2 regions of the Paenarthrobacter sp. NPDC018779 genome follow, and region 1 is predicted to be linked to the other one. Evidence: predicted binding sites of a transcription regulator. Region 1 holds the regulator's gene; the other holds the start of a gene.
The links. The regulator HrcA, encoded in region 1, represses chaperone genes, less so after heat shock. The targets are predictions, from matches to a motif close to TTNGCACTCGNNNNNNNCGAGTGCNAA.

Region 1 (4,582 bases):
GGCTGGCAGCGGGAACGTCGCCTGCTGCGGGCAGGGAAACCCTCGACGCCGGTACACGGGAGGTGGAGCGCATCATGCTTGAGGCGCGGCTCGGTTCGGGATTGGACGTGGATGCCTTGGACAAGGTAGGCCGGCACGCCATGGCCGGGCTGATTGCCGATGGCCTGGTGGATCCCGTTGCCGCCTTCAAGGGTCGTTTGGTGCTGACCCTCAAGGGCCGCTTGTTGGCGGACGCCGTGGTGCGCAGGATCCTGCCGGACTGACCGGCCCGGGCGCTATTTGATCCAGCGCAGGTTGAAGCGGTAGCGGTGGGGTTGGCCGTGGTTGACGCGGATGCCTGCGGAAACGGAGAAACACGTCAGGGCCACCCAGATGGCTGTTGCGATGACCGCGAAGATGTTGCCCACAACCGGCAGCAGGACCAGGATGTTCGCCAGGACAGCGGCAATGGTGGGTGGAAGCGTGAAGTTCAGGGCTTCCTTGGACTCCTGCGCCGTGAACGGGCCGCGCTCCCGGAAGATCAAATAGATCAGCAAGGACGGAAGGCAGCCGAGGATTCCGCCGAAGTGCGCCAAGGTGGCCCACTGCCGGTCTTCGCTTGCCGTGAGGGGCAGTGCATTCGCAGGTGCACCATGGTACTGGGGCTGGCCTGCGGCCCTGCCCTGTTCTTCTGGAGCGTTCTCTGCCACGGTGTCTTCCCTTTGCTGTAAAAATGCGGTGTTGCTGTCCCAGAATACTGGGTCCGGACTCCCTGCAGGGACCATCCGCCCCTGAAACGGGCAGGTGTCCCGGCTCAGGGGGCGGTCAGGAAGTCGATGACTTCCTCCACGCGCCCAAGGAGGGAGGCTTCCAGGTCCGCGTAGGTCCGTACTGCCCCCAGCAACCGCTGCCAGCCGAGCCCGATGTCCTCCGCCGTTTCGTGCGGCCAGCCGAAGGCCCGCAGGATTCCCGTCTTCCAGTCCGTGCCGCGCGGCACGTCAGGCCACTGTTCGATGCCCAGTACCTTGGGGCGGATCGCCTGCCACACATCGACGTAGGGGTGTCCCACGATCAACACGTTTCCCGCGGCTCCCGGTACCTGCATGGCCTCGGCCGCAATGCGGGACTCCTTCGAACCGGCCACCAAGTGGTCCACCAGGATACCGAGCTTGCGCTGCGGACCGGGTCCGAAGGCGGCGATGGCGGACCGGAGGTCGTCCACGCCATGGAGCGGCTCCACGACGATGCCTTCCACCCGAAGGTCGTCACCCCAAACCTTTTCCACGAGTTCGGCGTCGTGCTTGCCTTCCACCCAGATCCGGCTGGCCTTTGCCACTTGTGCGCGTTGGCCTTGGACTTTGACAGAGCCCGACGCCGTCCTGCCGGGCTGTACAGCGCCGGCCGGCTGCCGGGCGGCCGGAGGGAGCAGGCGGATCGCCTGGCCGTCCAGGAGGAAACCGAACCCCAGCTGGAAGGACCGGGTCTTGCCCCGGCGGTCCTCCAGCGACACGATGTGCATTCCGCCCGACTTCTCGACCCGGACGACCTCACCCACCCAACCGGATTGGACGTCTTCCAGGACCATCCCGCGCTGGACAGGCACTTCGGGAAGCTTCTGTTTGACGGGTGCGGAAAGGTCCTGCGGACCCCAAGTGTCGAAAGCCAAGGACTTCATACCTCTTCGCGCTGGGTTTGATGGGCCGGTAATGGGTGGAGACGGCTCCACGGAGGTCATCCGCGGGCGTTTTCAATGCTAGCAACGGGGTGGCCCATACTAGACTTGTTAGCACTTAGGCATGTTGAGTGCTAAAAGCAATGGTGAATCCGGGTCCATCCCACGCTGGGCAGCCCGGATTCGGAGCGTCGACAGGAGGTGTTGCACATGAGTGAGCCACGCAAGCTGGAAGTGTTGCGTGCCATCGTCGAGGATTACGTGCACTCACGGGAACCTGTCGGCTCCAAGGCGCTGGTGGAGAGGCACCACCTCGGCGTATCAAGTGCCACCATCAGGAATGACATGGCCGTCCTTGAAGAGGAAGGCCTCATCGCCGCCCCGCACACCAGCGCGGGCCGTATTCCCACGGACAAGGGCTACAGGTTGTTCGTGGACCGGATCTCCCAGGTGAAGCCGCTTTCGGCCGCCGAGCGCCGGGCCATCCATTCCTTGCTTGAAGGCCCCGACGATCTTGACGACATCCTGGAGCGGACAGTACGGCTCCTGTCGCAGTTGACCAACCAGGTGGCAGTGGTGCAGTACCCGCACTCCAAGCGGGCCTTGGTCCGGCATGTGGAGTTCGTGCTGCTGGCACCCAAGCAGGTGCTGGTGGTCCTGATCGCGGACACCGGCAGCGTGGGACAGAAAGTCATCGACGCCGGAACCGAGGTCACCAACGAGTCGTTGCTGGCCCTGCGGGCAAGGTTCCTGGGCAGCATTGCCGGCACCCCGCTGGAGCTGTTGCCGCAGGTGCTGCCCTCCGTTGTGGCCCTGTGCCGGCCGGAGCTTCGCGGGGTGGCGCAGGTCCTCGCCGCCGGACTCCAGTCCCTCAGCGATACCAGCCGCGAAGAGCGCATCCTGATGGCGGGCACGGCCAACCTGGCCCGCTCCAACGTGGACTTCCCCTTGAGCATCGGCCCGGTACTCGAGGCCCTTGAGGAACAAGTCGTGATGCTTCGGTTGTTGTCGGACATGGGCGATGATCCGCGAGGGGTCACCGTGAGCATTGGCCGGGAGAACCCGTACGACGGGCTGTCCGAGGCTTCAGTGGTCGCGACGGGTTACGGCTCCGGTGCCAAGGTAGGCATCCTGGGGCCCACCCGGATGGACTATCCCACCACCATGGCCGCTGTGCGCGCCGTGGCCCGTTACCTTTCCCGTATTCTCGGCGGCTGACACCAGCCACCGACGCAAGAACCGCAGGACAACAAGGAAGAGATACTGACTTTGAGCAGCCACTATGACGTTTTGGGAGTCTCCCCGGAAGCCACCGGAGAAGAGATCAAAAAGGCGTACCGCAAGTTGGCGCGAAAACTGCACCCGGACGTGAACCCGGGCGAGGATGTCGCTGAGCAGTTCAAGGCCGTGACGCACGCTTACGAAGTGTTGTCCGACCCGCAGAAACGCCGCGTGTACGACGCCACCGGCAATGAGAACGGAACCGACAACGGTTTCGGTGGCGGCTACTCCGGGCAGGGCTTTGCCTTCCAGGACATCTTCGATACGTTCTTTGGCGGTGGCGGCGGGGGACACGCAGGTCCTGCCTCCCGTGTCCGGCGCGGCCAGGATGCCCTCATCAGCGTCCGCATCGACCTCAAGGACGCAGTCTTCGGCGTCAACAAGAAGCTCGAAGTCGACACGGCGGTTGTCTGCCCCACCTGTGATGGCAGCTGCTGCCGTCCCGGAACACACCCTGAACGCTGCGACATCTGTGGTGGCAGCGGCCAGGTCCAGCGGGCAGTGCGCTCCATCCTCGGCCAGGTCATGACCACGGCTCCGTGTGGGTCCTGCGAAGGCTTCGGCACCATCATCAAGGACCCCTGCAACGAATGCAGCGGCCAGGGCCGCATCCGCAGCCGCCGCTCGCTGACCATCAAGGTGCCCGCGGGCGTGGCAACGGGAACGCGTATCCAGCTGTCCGGCCAGGGTGAGGCGGGCCCTGCCGGAGGCCCTGCAGGCGACCTTTACGTCGAGATCCGCGTCAACAGCGATTCCACGTACATCCGCGAAGGCGACGACCTCCACGCAACGCTGAGCGTGCCGATGACTGCAGCCGCCCTGGGAACGGAACTGACCCTGGAGACCTTCGATGGCCCCCAGGAAATCGACGTTAAAGCGGGCACACAGTCGGGTGAAATCATTACCCTCCGCGGTTTGGGCGTCACCCATCTTCGTGGCTACGGCCGCGGAGACCTCAAGGTGCACTTGCACGTTGAGACGCCGGTCAAGCTGGATGCCGCGCAGGAAGACCTGCTGAGGCAGCTTGCGAAGTTGCGCGGAGAGCAGTTCACGGAAGGCAAGCTCGTAGCCAGTGGCGGCATGTTCGCCAAGCTCCGGGACAAGCTCGGTAACCTGTAGCGGTGAGCAACCCCGTCTTCTTCACCCCGGCCGGAAGCCTGGACGGCCTGGGGCCGGGTTCCGTGTTCATCCTCGAGGGTCCGGAAGCCCGCCACGCCGTGACAGTGAAGCGGTTGGCCGTCGGCGAATCCGTGGACCTCGCGGACGGGTCCGGCGCCCGGCTCACCGGCAAGGTGTCCGACGCCGGCCAAGGCTCGCTGTCGGTGACGGCAACGGACGTGGTCTTCGAGGACCAACCATCGGTGCGGCTGGTGCTGGTCCAGGCACTGGCCAAGGGTGACCGGGACGAGCTCGCCATCGAGACCGCCACGGAACTCGGCATCGACGCTGTCATACCCTGGCAGGCGGAACGTTCCATCGTGCGGTGGAAGGGCGACCGTGCAGCCAAGGCCCATGCAAAGTGGCAGTCAGTGGTCACCGCCGCTGCCAAGCAGGCCCGGCGCGCCTGGATTCCCGAGGTCAGGTCCATCGTGGACTCCGCATCGCTGGCCAAGGCAGTGGCTGGGGCAGACGTGGCCGTCATCCTGCATG
Region 2 (4,582 bases), on a different contig from region 1:
TTCACGCCGACGAAAACTGTTTCGTTTATCAAAGTTGTCGGTGAATGTACATTGGACCCTGCGGCCGCCAAGAAAACGACGTAGTTATGGTTCGTGAATTCACTGTCCCCGCGCGGCCGACGCGGCAGCGCTCAAAGGTCTTCGCAGTGATGGCCGTGGTGTGTTTGATAATGGCAGGATGCAACGCAAACCCGGCGACTGGCAGTCAGGGTGGCGAGCGGGCGCCAGGCGAGCGAAGTGCGCAGAAAGTATTCACGGAGTTCATGGAGGCCATCGATGACACGGTGCAGCAGTCTGGCGCAGATTGGCCCATTTGGGATCGCAATCACACCGCAGGATTCTTCCCCGGGCCGTGCTCGGTGCATGCTCGTGAGGATGGGAGGGCCTACCAAACACAGATCGAGGGCGGCCCTGTCGAGGATCCGCGGGCTGCCGTGGACGCTATGAAGGCCCATTGGAAATCGAAGGGTTACAGGATTACACACGTCTTCGACAACATGGGTGGAAACACCACTGGCATTGAGATTCATGCTGTAGCCCCGCGAGGCATGCTCCTGATTTTCACGCCGTCGAAAGGTACGTCATTCATAAACGTGCACAGCGAATGCACCCTGGATCCGGCGGCCCGGATAAAGACGACATCATTGTGACGGGGACTGGCGGCGATGGGGCGAGCCCCGGCTAAGCGCCGACCGGCTCCACCACCACAACCACCCGCTCCTCGCCGATCCTGGTGAGCACCAGCGTGGCTGTCTTCGCCTTCCCGGACGCCTTACCGGGCAGCAGCTGTTTCCTGAGTTCCTCGGGCGTGACCGCGGTGCCGCGTTTCTTGATGTCCAGCACGGTGATGCCGTTCGCTTTGACCCACGCCTTGAGGGCCTTGACGTTGTAGGGCATCACCTCGATCACGCGGTAGGCGCGGGCGAAGGGGGTGTCATGGAGTTCGGCTGCACAGATGTAGGCGATGTGCTCGTCCACCAGGTGTCCGCCCAGCCGGTCTGCAACATCGGCCACCAGCCCTGCCCGGATGACTGCACCGTCCGGTTCGTACAGGAACCCTTCCACGGGCCCGACGGCGGCCACCGGACCGCCGTCGAAATCCTCGCCGCTGGTGATTTCGGCAGCGCCCTGGGCGCCGATCACCAGCGCTGCGCGGCGAACCCCGGGACGGGCAACGGCGTTGAACCAGAGGGTCACCTCGGTGACATCGCCACCCACGGAGACCCACTGCGCCTCGCAATCGGCCGGGACGGAATCGTGGGGCATGCCAGGGCCCATTTTGACCCCCACTGCGCGGCCGGTTGCTGCCAGGCCCTCGACGAACGAGAGCGGGGGAGAGAACGCCTCGGGGTCCCAGATCCGCTTTGTTCCGGAGGTTGAGGTGGTCCGCCGGGCAGGATCGAGCCACACGCCGTCCACTCCGGAGAGGTCCACGGACGTGGCATCGGAATGTACCACCGTGGCGTGCGGGAACGGCATCAGGTTGATGGTGGCGCAGGCGGCTGTGGTTTCGTCCATCTCCACCGCAGTGACGTTGACGTCCATGGATGCCAGCGCGAGGGAATCGGCGCCCAGCCCGCACCCCAGATCAGCCACGTGGGAGATTCCTGCCTTCACGAAGCGCTCGGCGTGCCGGGCTGCAACATTGAGTCGCGTGGCCTGTTCCAAGCCCGCCTGGGTAAACAGCATCTGGTGGGCAAACTCGCCGAATTTGGCCTCGGCCTTGGTCCGCAGGCGCGATTGCGTCAGGACGGCGGCTACAAGCTCGGGGGAGTGCCCGGCCTTGCGCAGGGACGCGTTCAGGGCCAGTGCGTCGGCTTCCCGGTAAGGTCCCAGTGAGCCAAGCAGTTCCCATCCTTCGGCGGTGAGCAAGGGCGCGAGGTGTTCCTGGGGAGCGTTGGGCATGGCATCCAGCTTAACGTTTCGCGCCCGGGGCTGAGACCGGAGCGATCAGCCCGATAGGGTTGATTTCATGGAAGACACCGCAGCTCCGCAGCCCTCCCACGCCGACAACCCGGACAATAACCAGCCCGTCCGTCCCGGAGCCGATGGACATTCCGCCGGTCGTTCCCTCACGGCGTACGCGCGGCCCGCCTTGATTGCGGGCGTCGTGATCGCCGTGATCTGCGCGGGGCTGCTCATTGTGATCTTTGCGTTGGACTCCTTCAACGCTGCCGCCTATTCGGTGACGGGCAAGAGTGTCAATGACGCTACCGACGAGGCCCGTGACATCCGGGAGTTGTACAGCGGAGTACGCGCCGGCGGGATCATCGGCCTGGTGGTTTCCGGCGTCGTGGCCGTTGCTGCGGGTGTTGTTCTCTACCTCAACCGCGGGGCCACGACAGTCGACGCTGACGACGAGGACTACGACCTGGACGACCTCAGGGACCAGTAAGCCGGGTTCACCCATGACGAAATGCTGGCACTCACCTTGACCGAGTGCTAACGCCTTACATAGAGTCGTGGTTAGCACTCTCCCTAGGTGGGTGCTAACACCACCGCCAGGCAGCTGCCGGCACCGCGACGACGGTTGCACGCCTCGGCACCCTTGTTCTTAGTCCATGAATCAGCTCATGAAAAGGAGAGATCCGAGTGTCGGTCTCGATTAAGCCTCTTGAGGATCGTATTGTTGTTCGCCCGCTCGAAGCAGAGCAGACCACGGCTTCCGGCCTGGTCATTCCGGACTCCGCACAGGAGAAGCCGCAGGAAGGCGAAGTTGTTGCAATCGGCCCCGGCCGCTTCGATGACAACGGCAACCGCGTACCGGTGGACGTAGCCGTTGGCGACGTCGTTATCTACTCCAAGTACGGTGGAACCGAAGTCAAGACCGGTGGCAGCGAGTACCTCGTTCTGTCCGCCCGCGACGTCCTCGCGATCGTCGTCAAGTAACTTCCTGGAACCCCGCACCGCAGGCATCGTTGGAATTTTCTCCAGCAGCCAGTGGTGCGGGTTTTCCGTTCTGAAAGGACACAACCATGGCAAAGCAGCTTGCGTTTAACGACGCTGCCCGCCGGTCGCTTGAGGCCGGTATCGACAAGCTCGCCAACACCGTCAAGGTGACCCTCGGCCCCCGTGGTCGCAACGTGGTGCTGGACAAGAAGTGGGGCGCCCCCACCATCACCAACGACGGCGTGACCATCGCCCGCGAAGTTGAGCTGGACGACCCCTACGAGAACCTTGGCGCACAGCTGGCCAAGGAAGTCGCCACCAAGACCAACGATGTTGCCGGTGACGGCACCACCACGGCCACCGTGCTCGCACAGGCCTTGGTCAAGGAAGGCCTGCGCAACGTCGCAGCCGGCGCCGCTCCGGGCGAGATCAAGCGCGGCATCGAGGTTTCCGTTGAAGCCATCGCCGCCCGCCTGCTGGAGAACGCCCGCGAAGTCGAAGGCACCCAGGTTGCCAACGTCGCAGCGATCTCCGCACAGAGTGATGAGGTTGGCGAACTGCTGGCCGAGGCTTTCGGCAAGGTGGGCAAGGATGGTGTCATCACCATCGAAGAGTCCTCCACCACGCAGACCGAACTGGTCCTCACCGAGGGCATGCAGTTCGACAAGGGCTACCTTTCCCCGTACTTCGTCACCGACGCAGAGCGCCAGGAAGCAGTCCTCGAAGACGCGCTGATCCTGATCAACCAGGGCAAGATCTCCTCGCTGCAGGACTTCCTGCCGCTGTTGGAGAAGGCCCTCCAGGCTTCCAAGCCGCTCTTCATCATCGCCGAAGACATTGAAGGCGAAGCCCTGTCCACGCTGATCGTCAACCGCATCCGCGGCACGCTCAACGTTGTGGCCGTCAAGGCCCCGGGCTTCGGCGACCGCCGCAAGGCCATGCTCCAGGACATCGCCACCCTCACCGGTGCGCAGGTTGTTTCCCCGGATCTCGGCCTGAGCCTGGACACCGTTGGGCTTGAGGTACTGGGTACGGCACGCCGCATCACGGTCACCAAGGACAACACCACCATCGTTGATGGTGCCGGGACCGAGCAGGACGTAGCTGACCGCGTTGCACAGCTCCGCGCCGAGCTCACCCGCACGGATTCCGACTGGGACCGCGAGAAGCTCCAGGAGCGCCTGGCCAAGCTGGCCGGCGGAATCGGCGTCATCAAGGTTGGCGCAGCCACCGAGGTTGAGCTCAAGGAAAAGAAGCACCGCATTGAGGACGCTGTCTCCTCCACGCGTGCGGCCCTTGAGGAAGGCATCGTTTCCGGCGGCGGTTCCGCCCTGATCCACGCCCTCAAGGCGCTGGATGAGGCTCCCGCCGTCAAGGCCCTCGAGGGTGACGCAGCTGCCGCTGTCGGCATCGTCCGCCGCGCCCTGACGCAGCCGCTGCGCTGGATCGCCCAGAACGCGGGCTTCGATGGCTACGTGGTGGTTTCCAAGGTCTCCGACCTGGACGCCAACCACGGCTTCAATGCCAAGTCCGGTGAATACGAGGACCTGATCGCCGCCGGGGTGATCGACCCCGTCAAGGTCACCCGCTCCGCTCTCCGCAACGCCGCTTCGATCGCTGCCCTGGTTCTCACCACCGAGACCCTGGTTGCCGAGAAGCCGGCTGAAGAAGAAGACGCACACGCAGGCCACCA

Region 2: the regulator HrcA is predicted to act here: its motif matches at 2,420-2,446, upstream of groES (co-chaperone GroES).

What each region holds. Positions count from the first base shown of each region.
Region 1 is NZ_JBIRZS010000001.1:195,424-200,005, forward strand. It holds gene hemW (radical SAM family heme chaperone HemW) at 1-263, shown strand, start outside; gene ACH488_RS00940 (DUF4870 domain-containing protein) at 276-689, opposite strand; gene ACH488_RS00945 (DUF3097 domain-containing protein) at 794-1,645, opposite strand; gene hrcA (heat-inducible transcriptional repressor HrcA) at 1,862-2,869, shown strand; gene dnaJ (molecular chaperone DnaJ) at 2,921-4,051, shown strand; gene ACH488_RS00960 (16S rRNA (uracil(1498)-N(3))-methyltransferase) at 4,054-4,582, shown strand, end outside.
Region 2 is NZ_JBIRZS010000002.1:17,035-21,616, forward strand. It holds gene ACH488_RS02260 (hypothetical protein) at 1-84, shown strand, start outside; gene ACH488_RS02265 (SAM-dependent methyltransferase) at 682-1,905, opposite strand; gene ACH488_RS02270 (hypothetical protein) at 1,973-2,395, shown strand; gene groES (co-chaperone GroES) at 2,593-2,889, shown strand; gene groL (chaperonin GroEL) at 2,976-4,582, shown strand, end outside.